Regions from separate parts of the Microbacterium sp. OR21 genome, predicted to be linked through region 1. Evidence: predicted binding sites of a transcription regulator. Region 1 holds the regulator's gene; each other region holds the start of a gene.
The links. The regulator LexA, encoded in region 1, represses DNA repair genes until DNA is damaged. The targets are predictions, from matches to a motif close to TCGAACANNTGTTCGA.

Region 1 (5,164 bases):
TCTGCGCGGTGAACGGAGAGGGCCACGAGCCGTACGGTGCGGTCATGCTTCCGAGCCTAGCCAGACCCGCACCCGACACACGGCGTCACACAGTGTGCGTCGGTGTGCGCCGCTGTCCTACCTTCTGAGAACACCACCGCCCGAGGGCATCCCGCCCGCGCACCGACGAAGGAGAACGCTGTGCACACCACTCCCTTCTCCTTCGAGCTGTACCCGCCGCGCACGGCCGAGAGCACGCGTGCGCTGCACGACACGATCGACCGCCTCGCCGAGGTGCACCCCGACTTCATCTCGGTGACCTACGGCGCCGGCGGATCGACCGGCGGCCGGTCGCTCGAGGTGCTCCGCTACATCCGCGCGCATACCGACACCGAGCCGCTCGCGCACCTCACCTGCGTGGGCAACACCTACGCGGGTGCCGCCCGGCTGATCCGCGAATTCCTGGATGCCGGTGTGCTGAGCTTCCTCGCCCTGCGCGGCGACCCGCCGGCAGGGCAGAACGAGGATGACGTCTTCCTCGGCGACCTGGAGAGCTCGGCCCAGCTGGTGCAGCTCATCGACCGCGTCCAGGCCGAGCGCGCGCCCTACGAGGAGTCGCCGGTGCGCGGCAACCCCGGAGCGGTCCGGGTCGCGCCGCGACGCCGGGTGAACATCGCCGTCGCAGCCTTCCCCAACGGCCACCCCCGTTCGGCGTACAGCAGCCAGCACGTCGATGCGCTGCTGGCCAAGCAGGCGGCAGGCGCCACCGTCGCCATCACGCAGCTGTTCTTCCACGCCGATCACTACCTGGCGTTCGTGGAGCGCGCCCGCCGTGCCGGCGTGACGATCCCGATTCTGCCCGGCATCATGCCCATCACCTCACCCGCCCGCCTCACCCGGGTGCTCGAGCTGACCGGCGAGGAGCTGCCCGGCGAGCTGGCCATCGAGCTCGAGATCGAGCCGACCGTCGAGGGACGCCGCCAGATCGGCATCCGCTGGGCATCCGACCTGATCCGCGCCGTCGTCGACGGCGGCGCCCCGGGCGTGCACCTGTACGCCTTCAACCAGCACGAGACCGTGCTCGACGTCCTCCACTCCGCCGGGGTCATCCCCGAGCGCCGGCTCTCCGCAGTATCGAAAGGAACCTCATGACCGCTTTCCCCGCAGGGACGATCCTCGGCTACCCGCGCATCGGCCGTCGTCGCGAGCTGAAGAAGGCCGTCGAGTCCTTCTGGGCCGGCCGGATCGACCGGTCCGAGCTCGAGCGCACCGCCGCCGAGCTGCGCAGCACGACGCGCGCTCGTCTCGCCGACCTCGGTCTCGGCCGCGACGACTCGTCGATCCCCGAGTCGTTCTCGTTCTACGACCAGGTCCTCGACGCTGCGGTCACCGTCGGCGCCATCCCCACGCGCTTCGACGACCTGCGCGACGAGGACGGCACGATCGGACTCACCGCCTACTTCACCGTCGCGCGCGGCGAGGGCGAGCGGGCGCCGCTCGAGATGACCAAGTGGTTCGACTCGAACTACCACTACCTCGTGCCCGAGATCGGCCCCGAGACGGTCTTCTCGCTCGCCAGCGAGCACCTCGTCCAGCAGGTCGCCGAGGCCGCGGCCGCCGGATACGTCACCCGCCCGGTGATCGTCGGACCGGTCACCCTGCTCGCGCTCGCGAAGGCCTCGGACGACGCCCCCGAGGGCTTCGACCCGCTCAGCCGACTCGACGACGTGCTGCCGGTCTACACCGCGCTGCTGTCGAAGCTGAAGGCCGCGGGCGCCGAGTGGGTGCAGATCGACGAGCCCGCACTCGTCAGCGAGTCGCTGCCGGTCGACCCCGCCACGCTCGCCGACGCCGCCGACCGCGCGCTCGCCGTGCTCGGCGCGGCCGAGGAGCGCCCTGCCATCTTCGTCGCGGCCCCGTACGCCGCGCTCGGTGCGACCCTCGACGTGCTGGCAGCCGCATCCGTCGAGGCGATCGGCATCGACCTCGTCCGCGGCGAGCTGCCCGCAGCGCTGCCCGCCCTCGACGGCAAGACCCTCGTCGGCGGTGTGATCGACGGGCACAACATCTGGCGCGGCGACCTCGACGCCGCCTTCGCGAAACTCGAGCGACTCCGCGCGCTCGGGGCGGGCGCTGTAGCGGCATCCACCTCCACCTCGCTGCTGCACGTGCCGCACGACATCGACGACGAGACGGCCCTCGATGCCCGCCTCGTCTCGTGGCTCGCGTTCGCCGACCAGAAGGTCGGTCAGGTGGTCACCCTCGCGCAGGGCCTGGCCGAGGGTCGGGATGCCATCGCCGAGGCCCTCGACGCGGCATCCGCCGCCCTCGCAGATCGCCGCGACGCCCCCGGCGTGCGCGACGGCGCCGTGCGCGGTCACGAGATCGCCGAGGCTGAATTCTCCCGCGTCTCGTACGAGGAGCGCGAGACCGCCCAGCAGGCGCTGAACCTGCCCGCGCTGCCGCTGACCACCATCGGGTCGTTCCCGCAGACCGGTGACATCCGCCGGGCGCGCGCGCAGTTCCTGCGCGGGGAGCTGCCGGCGGACGACTACGACGACTTCCTGCGCCGCGAGATCGATCAGGTCGTCGCGCTGCAGGAGGAGCTGGGGCTGGACGTGCTCGTGCACGGCGAGCCCGAGCGCAACGACATGGTGCAGTACTTCGCCGAGCACCTCGACGGCTTCGCGGTCACCCAGCACGGATGGGTGCAGTCCTACGGGTCGCGCGCCACGCGCCCCTCGATCCTGTGGGGGGATGTGTCGCGCCCGGCGCCCATCACCGTGTCGTGGGCCTCGTACGCCCAGTCGCTCAGCACCAAGCCGGTCAAGGGCATGCTCACCGGTCCCGTGACGATCCTGGCGTGGTCGTTCGTGCGCGACGACCAGCCGCTCGGCGAGACCGCCAACCAGGTGGCGCTCGCGCTGCGAGACGAGATCACCGACCTCGAGGCCGCGGGCATCGGCATCATCCAGGTCGACGAGCCGGCGCTGCGCGAGCTGCTGCCGCTGAAGGCCGCGGACCAGGCCGCCTACCTCGACTGGTCGGTGCGCTCGTTCCGCCTCGCCACCGGTGGCGCCCAGGCGGGCACGCAGATCCACACGCACCTCTGCTACTCGGAGTTCGGCGTCGTCATCGACGCGATCCGCGCGCTGGACGCCGATGTCACCTCGATCGAGGCCGCACGCAGCCGCATGGAGGTCGTCGCCGACATCGCCCGGTTCGGGTTCGATCACGGCGTGGGCCCGGGCGTGTACGACATCCACTCGCCGCGCGTGCCCAGCGTCGAGGAGATCGAGGCGCTGCTGCGCCGCGCCGTCGACGAGCTGCCGCTGCGGCAGCTGTGGGTGAACCCGGACTGCGGTCTGAAGACCCGCGCCTACGAGGAGACGGTGCAGTCGCTGCGCAACATCGTCGAGGCGACGCGGCGCGTCCGCGAGGACGTCATCGTCCCGGCCTGATCCCGCTCCGTACGAAGAGGCTCCCCGTCCGCCGACGGGGAGCCTCTTCGCATTCGCACCGAGTTCAGACCGCGCGCAGCACCGCCACGACCTTGCCGAGCACGACGGCCTCGTCGCCGAGGATCGGCTCGAAGGCGGAGTTCCGCGGCAGCAGCCAGGTGTGGCCGCCGCGACGGCGGAACGTCTTCACCGTCGCCTCGCCGTCGATCATCGCGGCGACGATCTCGCCGTTCTCGGCGTCGTTCTGGGTGCGCACCACCACCCAGTCGCCGTCGCAGATCGCCGCGTCGATCATCGACTCGCCGTTGACCTTGAGCATGAACAGGTCGCCCTTGCCGACCAGCTGACGCGGCAGCGGGAAGATCTCCTCGACCTGCTGGTCGGCGGTGATCGGAACGCCCGCGGCGATCTGCCCGACGAGGGGCACCAGGGCGGCGTCGCCCACGGCGGGAGCGCTGTCTGCCGGGTTCTCGGCGCCCGTGCCGGGCAGATCGATCAGCACCTCCATGGCGCGCGTCTTGCCCGGGTCGCGGCGCAGGTAGCCGCTGAGCTCGAGCTGTCCGAGCTGGTGGGTGACGCTGGAGAGCGACTTGAGGCCGACGGCGTCGCCGATCTCGCGCATGCTGGGCGGATATCCGTAGCGGGCGATCGAGGTCTGGATGACCTCGAGGATCGCCATCTGCTTCGGACTGAGGTTCTTCCGGCGCCGCGTGCGGGGAGCCTCAGCTGCGCTCTCGGTGGTCTCGCTCATCGGTGCTCCTTCATGCCCTCATGCGGTGCGGATCCGCGTCGTCGCGGGGATCCGATTCGAATGTCGGTGGCCCGTGGTGGGCTGACTTCATCGAAACCGTATCCGAGTTCGCGCGGAAAACGGAAGATCTGTTCGAGCGTGTCGACGAAGATTCGCCGGAGTATTCGAAGAATTCTTGACAGATGTTCGATATCGAAGATAAGTTCGGAACGTAGCTTCGCATCCGGCATCCCCGGCCGGATGCCGGATGCGAAAGCTGCACCACTTCCGCCTCACCGGCGGGGAGAGTGAAGAGGAGCATCACATGAGCACCATCAGCATCCAGGCCCCCCTGACCGCTTCGGTCCCGGCCGCTGCCGACGGACGTTCTGTCGCGACGCGTCTGCGCCTCACCGCGCGCGGCCGCCGTGTGCTCGCCACCCTCGCCGCAGCGCCCGTCGTGGCGGTACTCGCCGCGTCGCTGCTGGCGGGCGGAACCGCCATGGCATCGGGCGAGAGCGAGCCGACCGCGTTCGAGACCGTCACGGTGCTGCCGGGCGACACCCTGTGGTCGATCGCAGCCGAGGCCGCGCCCGGCGTCGACCCGCGCGAGGTGATCGACGACATCACCCGCCTGAACAACCTCAGCTCCGGCATGATCCAGGTCGGCGCGTCCATCGCCATCCCGACCGCCTACTCCGAGTGAGAACGAGCCGTCATCCGCGACGGTGCCGGCGGCGTGCGGCCTACGATGGAGTACGTGACATCACTCGATGAGCTGCCCCTCCGCGACGATCTGCGCGGGCTCACACCGTACGGCGCTCCGCAGGCGCCGCTGCCGGTCGCGCTGAACGTCAACGAGAACACCCATCCGGTGCCCGACGAGGTCGCGAGCGACATCCTCGACGAGATCGCGCTCGCGCTGCGTGACGTCAACCGCTACCCGGATCGGGAGTTCACCGCGCTGCGCGAGGGGTTCGCCGACTACCTCGGG
Region 2 (5,164 bases), on a different contig from region 1:
TATCTCGACGATGTGGCGGCCGTGCGCGTGGTCGGCGAGGGCGTCGACGGCTACGCGCGCGCCGTACGGGAGCTGGCTGCGCTGCTCTGAGCTCAGTCGGCCCAGAAGGGACGGGCTCGCGTGCTCAGCTCCGACATCGCGCCGACGTCGATGCGCACGCGCGTCTCGCCGATGCCGAAAGTCGGCCACTGCACGACCACGTCGATGGATCCGTCGGGCGGCAGCGGCCACAGCCAGAGATGATCGGCCGTCGAGTAGGCATGCGCACCGCCGCCACCGCCCTGCTCACGCCGGCTGAGCATGTACTCGTCTGGTTCGGCCATCGGATCACCGCCGCCGAAGAAGGGGGAGGCGTCGGTCACCTTCGTTCCGTCGGCAAGCACCAAGCCGACGCGGAAGCGCCCGCCCGGGTCGGCCGAGCCGTAGGGCATGTGCTCCATGAAAGCGCCCGTCAGCTCGTTCCACTCCCGGAGGGCGAGGCCATTGCGGCGCAGACGCCGCTCTATACGGAGCTCGATGCCGTCCGAGTACACGGCGACGCCGGCGACTGCGACGGCGACATGCTCGGTGGCGCCCAGGATCTCGGGCGCGGCGACGAGGATCGGCAGCTCGGTCTCCGGAGCCTGCCACCAGCGCGGCTGAGGCGACTCGTCGTCATCCTGCTCGGGCATCGGGGGATCAGGCGGGAAGAAGCTCACGCGGCCAGTCCACCACGCGACGCCCGCTGCTGTACAGGGGCCGCTGCAGAACCCGCGCTCCCGGCCCGTGTCGGGCTGCTAGCGTCGACGCATGCCCCTCGCGCTGGTCACCGGAGCCGCTCGTTCGAACAGCATCGCTGCCGGCATCGTTCCTCGGCTCCGCGCCGACGGGTGGGAGGTGGTGACCAGCGATCTCGATGCCGGGGATCATCCATGCGACCTCTCGGATGCCCAGGCGCCGGCCGCTCTCATTGAGACGGTCGCGCACGAGCGCGGAACCATCTCGGCTCTGGTGCTCAGCCACGCCCACGATGTGGAGTCGGGCATCCTCGACACCACCGCCGAGAGTTTCGACCAGCACGTCGCGGTGAACGCTCGCGCATCTCTGCTCCTGATCGCCGCCTTCGCGCGCCAGGCCGGTGAAACCGGGGGAGCGATTGTCGCGTTCACGAGCGATCACGTGACGGGCAACCTGCCGTACGGGGCGTCGAAGGGTGCGCTGGATCGCATCGTGATCTCCGCCGCGCGAGAGCTGGGGCCGCGCGGGATATCTGCGAACGTCGTGAATCCGGGGCCGATCGACACGGGCTGGATGGACGATGAGACTCGCCGCGCCCTGACCGCGCAGCATCCGCTCGGTCGCTCGGGCACGCCGCGGGACATCGCAGGGATCACCTCGTTCCTGCTGTCCGACGAGGGCCGGTGGATCAGCGGGCAGCTGCTGCACACCGACGGTGGATTCTCGGCGCGGTTCTGAGGTCCCGCCCGGCAAGTCAGCGCGCCCGGATCATTCCGGGCCGAGGAGCTCCTGCAACACGCGACGTGCGAAATCGGACTCTCCCGGGGTGAGGTTGGTGAGCATGATCAGGCCCTTCCACAAGTGGTCGACCGGGCGCACGGGCAGCTCCGCCGAGGGCCGCGAAGCGCTCTGCTGGTGCACGGCATGTGCGGCTCGAGTAAGAGCTGGGGTGCCGTTACCGATCGCCTGATCGACAGCGGTTACAGAGTGCTCGCAGTCGACCTGCCGGGTCACGGATTGTCACCCCGGGACGAGGCGACTTCGGTGTCGGCGGCTGCCGACGCGGTGGTAGAGACGGTCAGAACCAGCCTCTCGGGCCCTCTCACGGTCGCCATGGGCCATTCGTACGGCGGATCGGTTCTCGCGGCAGCCGTGGGTCGGTTGCGCCCGACTACTGCGGTCTACGTCGACGCCGGCATGCTGATTCGAGGCGGTCAGGACCGCGAAGCACTCATCGAACAGTACGAGAACGACCGGCGGCTCCGCAGCCGAGGAGGCTGCTGCGGATCTCACTCGTCGCGGTGTGCACGTGCGCGAGATCCCCGGCGCAGCACATACCGTCTGGTACAGCCACCTCCGCGAGTTCGTGGATGCTCTTCCCGAAGTCTTCACCGCCTGAGAGTCGATCGGCCGCACTCGGTCGTCAGAAGGGTGGTGGTGCGGTGCTGATGTACCCAGTGGGGGTGATGGCTTGCACCGAGCGATCGGGGCGTGTGCGGTAGCGGATGCGGGTGCGATGTCGCATGGTGTGGTCGCGCGGGCAGAGGGGTCGCAGTTGGGTGAGGTCGGTGGTTCCGCCTCGGGCCCAGGGGCGGTCGTGGTCGAGGTCGGCGTCGAGGGCGAGGCGGGTGCATCCGTCGCGGGAGCAGGTGCCGTGGTGCAGCGTGAGCCAGTCGCGTTGTGCTCGGGTGGGGCGGTAGGTGCGGCGGTCCATGTCGATGATCACGCCTTTGAGGGGGTCGGTGATCACCCGGCGGAAGCCGCGGGCATCGAGGAAGAGCTGCTTCGCGGTGAGCGGGTCGATGCTGTCGCCGCCGACGATCGAGGCCTGCTCGACGGGTACGGGCTCGCCGGCCAGCAGCTGGACGGGCACGGTGACGAACAGCTTCGTCTTCACCGCGGTCGGCGTGCCGACGCCGCGCAGCCACCCGCTGAACAGATCCGCGCGGATCTGATTTCGCGTTCTGCCGTCGCGCTTGTCCTTCTGGGTGTGCTTGGCCGTGGCGGTCAGGCGTTGCATCACAGCGACCGCTTCGTGAGTGGGAAGCAGAGCGGTGATCCATGACATCCCGTCGCCGGCGGGGGAGACGCTGACGTGCCGGTCGGACATCGCGCGGGTGTGCCGGCGCGCCGCAGTGTCGCCGGTGATCCGGTCGACGAGCTTCTTCGCCCGCTGGCGCAGCACCGCCGATGAGCATGTCAGCACCCACTCCTGTGCGGCTTCATCCACCCGTGACAAGGCAGCGGCCAGCGCATCCCGCACCGGCTGCGGGGCATCCGCCGGGCAGGCGAGCGGGCCCGCCGCTGTCACGACCACGCCGACGTTGTGCATCGACGCGAACCCGTCGCGCGCACGCTGCCACAGCAGCGGCAGATCCCGCGCCGCGGTCTCCGCCACCACGCACAGCTCGCGCACCCGCTCCTGCGAGATACGCAACCGCAGCGACAGCTCCAGAACCACCGACCGTTCGGCCATCTGCACGTCCGCGTCGATCGTGTAGATCTCCGGATGCCGACGAGCGAACTGCACCGCCTCGGCCACGCGCTGCGCCTGACGAGCCGCAGACCGATTCGCATCCACCTCGGAACACGTCACATCATCCAGAAGCACCCCCAGCACATCACCCGCCGTCTGCGGGATCAGGCCGAGCTCCTCGTCGATGACCATGCCTCCAGTATAGAACAAAACTTCGAATAAGGAAAGGGTGACCGCCCTCCCATCGTCCATTTCAGGGCATCCGATAGAATTGCTTCTCGGCCACCTCTGCGCGCACCCGCGCGGGCCCTCGAAGCTTCTGAATGAACGGACCCCCATCACCATGGCATCCACTGCAGACATCAAGAACGGCGTCGTCATCAAGATCGACGGACAGCTCTGGAGCGTCGTGGAGTTCCAGCACGTCAAGCCCGGCAAGGGTGGCGCCTTCGTCCGCACCAAGCTGAAGAACGTCGTCACGGGCAAGTCGGTCGACAAGACCTACAACGCCGGCACCAAGATCGAGATCGAGAACGTCGACCGCCGCGACTTCACCTACCTGTACACCGACGGAGACAGCTTCGTCTTCATGGACCAGGAGGACTACGACCAGATCAACGTCCCCGCGGCCACCGTCGGCGACGCCAAGAACTACATGCTCGAGAACCAGCAGGTGCAGATCGCGCTGAACAACGGCAACCCGCTCTACATCGAGCTCCCCGCCTCGGTCGTGCTCGAGGTCACCTACACCGAGCCGGGCCTGCAGGGCGACCGCTCGTCGGCCGGCACCAAGCCCGCCACTCTCGAGACCGGCTACGAGATCCAGGTTCCGCTGTTCCTCGAGACCGGCACCAAGGTCAAGGTCGACACCCGCACGGGTGACTACCTCGGCCGGGTCAACGACTGACCTTGAGCGCCCGTACCAAGGCGCGCAAGCGCGCCCTCGACATCCTCTTCTCGGCTGACGTGCGCGGCGAGGAGCTCTCGGTGGTTCTCGCCGCGGCGGCCAAACGCGCCGCCAGCGAACCCGCACGTGAGGCCTCCTGGCTGTACGCCCGCGACATCGTCGACGGCATCATCGACAACCGCGATGAGATCGACGAGCACATCACCACGCACAGCAACGACTGGAAGCTCGACCGGATGCCCGCCGTCGACCGCGCCCTGCTGCGCATCGGCACGTGGGAGATCGTCTACAACGACGAGGTGCCGACGGCTGTGGCCATCGACGAGGCCGTAGAGCTCGCCAAGGAGCTCTCGACCGAGGATTCCGGCGCGTTCGTGCACGGCGTGCTCGCCCGCATCGCACGCTCGATCTGATTCTCGGCCCACGCTGAGCGCGTGTCGGTGGTGACGGGGAGGATGCTGCCATGAGCTCTCCTCGTCCCACCGCCACCGCGCTGCGAGCTCTGGGCGGAGACGGCGGGTACCAGCGCGGCCTCGACTATGCGGATCGCGGTCGCGTCGTCGACGCCCGGTGGGACGCCGCCTCGCAGACGCTCAGCGCCAGAGTGTTCGGCAGCGAACGCGCTCCCTATCGCTGCCGCGTGAGATTCGACGGACAGCGGATCATGACGACCAGCTGCACGTGCCCGGTCGCCTCCGCATGCAAGCATGCGATCGCAGCGGTCCTCGTCGGAGCCGACTCCGACGAACCTGCGCGAGCGGAACCGCTGCCGCCCGCCGTTCCGGCTGTGGCGCCACCGCCTCCTCGCGAGCCCTGGGAGCAGTTCGGGGCCTTCGCCCGTCCCGTCCCGCCGCCGGCATGGCGTGCGCTGCTGAACGCGTCCGACACGGCGCAGAACGAGCCGTCCCTCGCCCTCGGCATCGAAGTGCGCGTTCGTCCCCGCCACTCCTTCGACCGGTGGGGGCCCGCCGCTCTGCACGCGGCCACGCCCCGCGACCTCGCCGGCGACCACGGTGAGATCCTGCTCTGCGTCAGACCGCTCGTGCGCAGCGCGTCGACGGGCC
Region 3 (5,164 bases), on a different contig from region 1:
AACGCCGCACGATCGGCATCCGTCCACCAGTCCTGCAGGCGACCGTCGCCGTCGTACCGGCTGCCCTGGTCGTCGAAACCGTGGCCGATCTCGTGACCGATCACCGCTCCGATGCCGCCGTAGTTCGCGGCCGCATCGCGCTTCGGGTCGAAGAACGGGTACTGCAGGATCGCGGCGGGGAAGACGATCTCGTTCATCAGCGGGTTGTAGTACGCGTTGACCATCTGCGGCGGCATGAACCACTCGTCGCGGTCGATGGGCTTGCCGACCTTCGAGACCTGGCGGTCGTGCTCGAACACCGTCGCGCGGCGGGCGTTGCCGACGAGGTCACCGGGGTCGATGTCGACGCCGTCGTAGTCGCGCCACACGTCGGGGTGACCGATCTTCGGACGGAAGGTGTCGAGCTTGGCGAGCGCCTTCTCGCGCGTCTCGGGGCTCATCCACTCCAGCTTCCGGATGCTCTGGCGGTACGCCTTGATGAGGTTCGCGACCAGCTCGTCCATGGCGGCCTTCGACTCTGCCGGGAAGTGCCGCTCGACGTAGATGCGGCCCACGGCGTCGCCCAGCGAGCCCTCGACGAGCGAGACGCCGCGCTTCCAGCGCTCGCGGATCGACGGGGTGCCGGTGAGCTCGGTGCCGTAGAACGAGAAGTTCTCGTCGATGAAGTCATCGGTGAGGTAGCCGGCCATGCCGTGCACGACCTTGGCGCGAAGCCAGGCCTTCCAGTCGTCGAGGCGCTCGGCGACGAGCAGCGCACCCAGGCCCTCGAAGAAGCTGGGCTGGTAGACCACGAGCTCGTCGAAGGCGCTCGGGTTCGCCGCCGCCACCGCATCCCGCCAGGGGGCGAGGTCGACCCCGACCAGCGACTGGAACTCGTCCCAGGTCTTGAGGTTGTAGGTCTTCACCGCGTCGCGGGAGGCCACGTTGTCCCAGTGATGACCGGCGATCTCGTGCTCGAGGCCGAAGGCGCGGTCGGCCTGGCCCGCCGGGTCATCGATCTCGGCGAGGGTGAGGATGCGCTCGAGGTGCGCGCGGTAGGCGGCGCGGGTGCCCTCGAAGCTGTCGAGGCGGTAGTAGCTCTCGTCGGGCAGCGACAGGCCCGCCTGCACGGCGAACGGCACGTAGCGCTCGGGGTTACCGGGATCGGGTTCGATGAAGACGCCGATCAGCGCGGCGATGCCGTCGCGGTCGAGCGTGCCCACGGTCTCGAGGAACGACGGGATGCTGTCGATCGCGTCGGCCTTCGCCAGCTCAGCCTGCAAGGGCGCGAGGCCGACCTGGGCGATGCGATCGGTGTCCATGAAGCTGCGGAACAGGTCGCCGACCTTGCGCTCGAGGGTGCCCTCGGCGGCGTCCTGCGACTCGACGATGATCTCGCGGACGTCCTTCTCGGCCTGCTCGGCGAGCATGTGGAACGACCCCCAGCGCGCCTTGTCGGCCGGGATCTCGGCGGCCTCGAGCCACGCGCCGTTGACGTGGCGGTAAAGGTCGTCCTGCGGGCGGATGTCGGAGCTGAACTCGGAGACGGCAAGGCCGGAGGGCAGTACGTCGGTCATGCCCTCCACCCTATGCGGCGGCGCCGACCTCGGGCCCGCGGCGACCTGGCCTCGCGCGGGTGGGCGCCGTGGTGCACGCCGCCGTGAGCGCGGTGAGGGATGGGAAACGCCGGTGACCGGGCATCCGCACCGGCGTTTCCCATCTCTGAACCGGCGAGGCGCGCGGATCCGCGGATCGATCGGCGCGGAACTCAGCCGCCGGACTTCCGCCGGTCCTTGATCCGCAGACCTCCGGCGGGCAGCGCTTCGACGAGGAAGAGATCCGTCGCGCGAACCAGCTCAGAGAGCTTCGCGTAGCCCCAGTTGCGAGAGTCGAAGTCCGGCTGCTGCTTGCGGAGCAGACCGCCGACCGCTGCGAGGTTCGCCCAGCCGTCTTCATCGGACGCAGCGGTGATGCTCGTGCGCAGCCCGGAGATCAGCTTGGTGTCGCCGCGCAGTCTTCCCTGAGGTACCGCCTCGATCACTTCGGAGGCGCGCTCGGCTGTCGGCTCGTCGAGCACCTCGAGGTAGGTGAACCGGTCGCAGGCGTTGCGGAATGCCTCGGGTGTCTTCTTCTCGCCGAAGCCGTAGACGGTGATGCCCTCTTCTCGGATACGAGCGGCGAGGCGCGTGAAGTCGCTGTCGGACGACACGATGCAGAAGCCCTGGAAGCGCGCCGTGTAGAGCAGGTCCATGGCATCGATGATCAGTGCACTGTCGGTCGCGTTCTTCCCCACGGTGTTCGCGAACTGCTGGATCGGCTGGATGACGTGCTCACTCGCCGCCGACTTCCACGTGCTGAGCTGCGGGCGGGTCCAGTCGCCGTAGATGCGTTTGACGGATGCCGTGCCGATGCTCGCGATCTCTGCGAGCACCGCGCCGATCTTCGTCGGCGACACGTTGTCGGCATCGATGAGCACGGCGAGAAGGTCACGGTTCTGTGGCATCCGATCGGTCACAGTACGAGTAATAGCAGACGCGTCGCATCAGCGCCGCCACCAGCGTCGAGCGCGCCGCGGCTCGGCATCCGGAGCTGTCTCGCCGCGGGCATCCGCCTGCCGCGCCGCCCGGCGTTCGCGCCAGGCCGCCACCTCCGCCTCGACGTCGCGCGGCTGCGTGACCACCGGTGGGCCGCCGAGCAGCTGCCGGCGCGCCTCGATCACGCGGCGATTGAAGTCGGCGAGCACACCGCGCACATCCTCTTCGCGGCCGAGCTGATCGAGCTCGCCGTCGAGCTCACGATCCTCGACGCGCAGCATGAGCGCGGGAGGACCGAGACCCGACAGATTCTCGGTCTCGATCTTGCGACGGATCCACCAGTCGGGGTCATGGTGGGTGCCGAGTCCCTCGAGCGGCTTGCCGGCGCCGGGCAGGTTGTCGAACTCGCCGCGACGGATCGCGAGCTGGATGGCCGTCTCGACGAACTCCGCCTTACTCTGCGAGTTCAGCACCGTCGGCGCTTCGTTCTCCGGCTCGGCCTCCATACCGTGGCCGGCGTCGCGGCGCGCGCGGTAGCGGGCGGCATTGCTCATCGCGTCAGACATGGCGGGCACCTCCGTGCGATCCAGCGTACGCGGGCGTCGGTGGCCGGGCGTAGATTTCCTTCTCATCGGAGGGGTGGATGCTTTCGCATATAGTTTCGACAGTCGTGGAGAAGTGGTACAGTTTTCTTCGTAGTTTTGCTTGACTTGCGGCTGGTCGGCGTTTAGGCTTTTCACATGTCAGCACCCGCTCTGGACCCGTTGCGAGAAGCCGTCACGGCCCTCGCCGGGGTGTGGGCGGATGCCGGCTCCGCGGCCGACCTGGACCGGTCGGACCTCGTGTCGATGACCCGCGCCATCGGCTCGGCGCGGCGGGCGCTGGATGCGCTTCAGGCCGACGTGGCCGCGGCCATCGCGCACGAATCCCGGCCAGAGCTGGGAGCGGACTCGCTGGCGAAGCAGCAGGGGTTCCGCAACACCGCGCAGCTGATCGCGACCACCACCGGCACCAGCGCCGGAGATGCGGCGCGGCTGGTCAAGGTCGGGGAAGCCATCGCGCCACGGCAGAACCTGCTCGGTGAACCCGCCCCGGCGAAGTACCCGGCCGTGCAGGGTGCCGTCACCTCCGGCCGGTTGGGCGGCGCCGGGGCGGCAGTGATTGTGGAGTTCCTCGACCGGGCCCGCATCGGGGCCGACAAAGGCCTTGTGGCGGATGTCGAGCAGCAACTCGTCGACCGGGCGGTCGGGCTGTCGCTGGATGACGTGCGCCGACTCGTCAAGCGCGCCGAAGCCGTGCTCGAAGCCGACCGGCTCGAAGCGCGGGAGGAAGAGCGCCGGGCGGCGCGGTCGCTGAGCATGTTCGAACGCGACGGGATGCTGCGCCTGAACCTGATCACTCCCGTCGAAGAAGGCGCCGCCATCAAGGCGGCGATCGACGGGTACGTGACCGCGCAGTTCCAGGCCCGCAAGAACATGGCCGACGTCGGCGTCGTCGATGCGGATGGGGTCGATGCCGATGCGGTGGATGCGGATGGGGTCGATGCCGATCGGCGCACCGTCACCATGATGCGCGCCGACGCCCTCGCCCTGTTCTGCGCCCACGTGCTCGACTGCGACAGCCGGATGCCCGTCAGCGGCGCCACCGTCATCGTGCGGATCAACGCCACGGACCTCGAAGCGGGCACGGGAGCGGGAAGCATCGACGCGCTCGATCAGCCGATCTCCGTCACCGCGATCCGGCGGATGGCTGCCTCCGGTGGGGTGATCCCCTGCGTGCTCGACAGCGCCGGAGAGATCCTCGACTGGGGACGCGAGAAACGCCTGTTCACCAGGGCTCAGAAACTCGCCCTCGTCGACAGAGACGGCGGATGCGCCATGTGCGGACTCCCACCGAACATGACCGAAGTGCACCACATCGACTGGTGGAACCGAGACACCGGACCCACCGACCTTAACAACGGCATCCTGCTGTGCTCGACCTGCCACCACCGCATCCACGACAACGCCTGGGAAATCCGCATCGAGAACACCGACACCCACTCCGGCACCAGAGGGCGAGTGTGGTTCATCCCGCCACCCCACATCGACCCCACCCGCACACCCCGCCCCGGCGGCAGAGCCCGCTACGACATCGCCGCCTGACCTCACCGGCGGGACCGCACCCGCGTGGCCTCACCCGCGGGACCGCACCCGCGTGACTTCACCCGCGGGACCGCGTCCGACCCACCCCATAGGCTCGTGAGGTGGCATCCACCGCATCCCCCGCGCCTTCCCCCGCATCCCCGTCCCCCGCGCTCAACCGCGAGATCCTCCGGCTCGCCGTGCCCGCGCTCGGCGCGCTGGTCGCCGAGCCCGCCTTCCTGATCCTCGACTCGGTGATGGTCGGCCACCTCGGCACGTCGCCCCTCGCCGGCCTCGGCATCGCCAGCGCCGTGCTGCAGACGATCGTCGGGCTGATGATCTTCCTCGCGTACTCCACCACGCCCGCCGTCGCCCGCCGGTTCGGCGCCGGCAATCCTGGCGACGCCGTCTCGGTAGGCATCGACGGCATGTGGCTCGCCCTCGGGCTCGGCGCCGTGCTCGCCGCCGCCGGAGCGCTCGCGAGCCCTGCGCTGATCGCCGCATTCGGGGCATCCGACGCCGTCTCCA

Region 2: the regulator LexA is predicted to act here: its motif matches at 3,396-3,411, upstream of V2S04_RS10715 (DUF222 domain-containing protein).
Region 3: the regulator LexA is predicted to act here: its motif matches at 3,163-3,178, upstream of V2S04_RS01895 (DUF222 domain-containing protein).

The regions. Positions count from the first base shown of each region.
Region 1 is NZ_JAZEXJ010000004.1:33,833-38,996, reverse strand. It holds gene V2S04_RS12725 (S9 family peptidase) at 1-46, opposite strand, end outside; gene V2S04_RS12720 (methylenetetrahydrofolate reductase) at 181-1,131, shown strand; gene metE (5-methyltetrahydropteroyltriglutamate--homocysteine S-methyltransferase) at 1,128-3,440, shown strand; gene lexA (transcriptional repressor LexA) at 3,505-4,191, opposite strand; gene V2S04_RS12705 (LysM peptidoglycan-binding domain-containing protein) at 4,496-4,876, shown strand; gene V2S04_RS12700 (histidinol-phosphate transaminase) at 4,931-5,164, shown strand, end outside.
Region 2 is NZ_JAZEXJ010000003.1:443,151-448,314, reverse strand. It holds gene V2S04_RS10740 (type II 3-dehydroquinate dehydratase) at 1-90, shown strand, start outside; gene V2S04_RS10735 (hypothetical protein) at 93-671, opposite strand; gene V2S04_RS10730 (SDR family oxidoreductase) at 790-1,455, shown strand; gene V2S04_RS10725 (hypothetical protein) at 1,486-1,731, opposite strand; gene V2S04_RS10720 (alpha/beta hydrolase) at 1,642-2,166, shown strand; gene V2S04_RS10715 (DUF222 domain-containing protein) at 2,141-3,385, opposite strand; gene efp (elongation factor P) at 3,537-4,100, shown strand; gene nusB (transcription antitermination factor NusB) at 4,103-4,513, shown strand; gene V2S04_RS10700 (SNF2-related protein) at 4,564-5,164, shown strand, end outside.
Region 3 is NZ_JAZEXJ010000001.1:399,180-404,343, reverse strand. It holds gene V2S04_RS01910 (M13 family metallopeptidase) at 1-1,556, opposite strand, end outside; gene V2S04_RS01905 (NYN domain-containing protein) at 1,748-2,482, opposite strand; gene V2S04_RS01900 (DUF1992 domain-containing protein) at 2,522-3,079, opposite strand; gene V2S04_RS01895 (DUF222 domain-containing protein) at 3,254-4,657, shown strand; gene V2S04_RS01890 (MATE family efflux transporter) at 4,759-5,164, shown strand, end outside.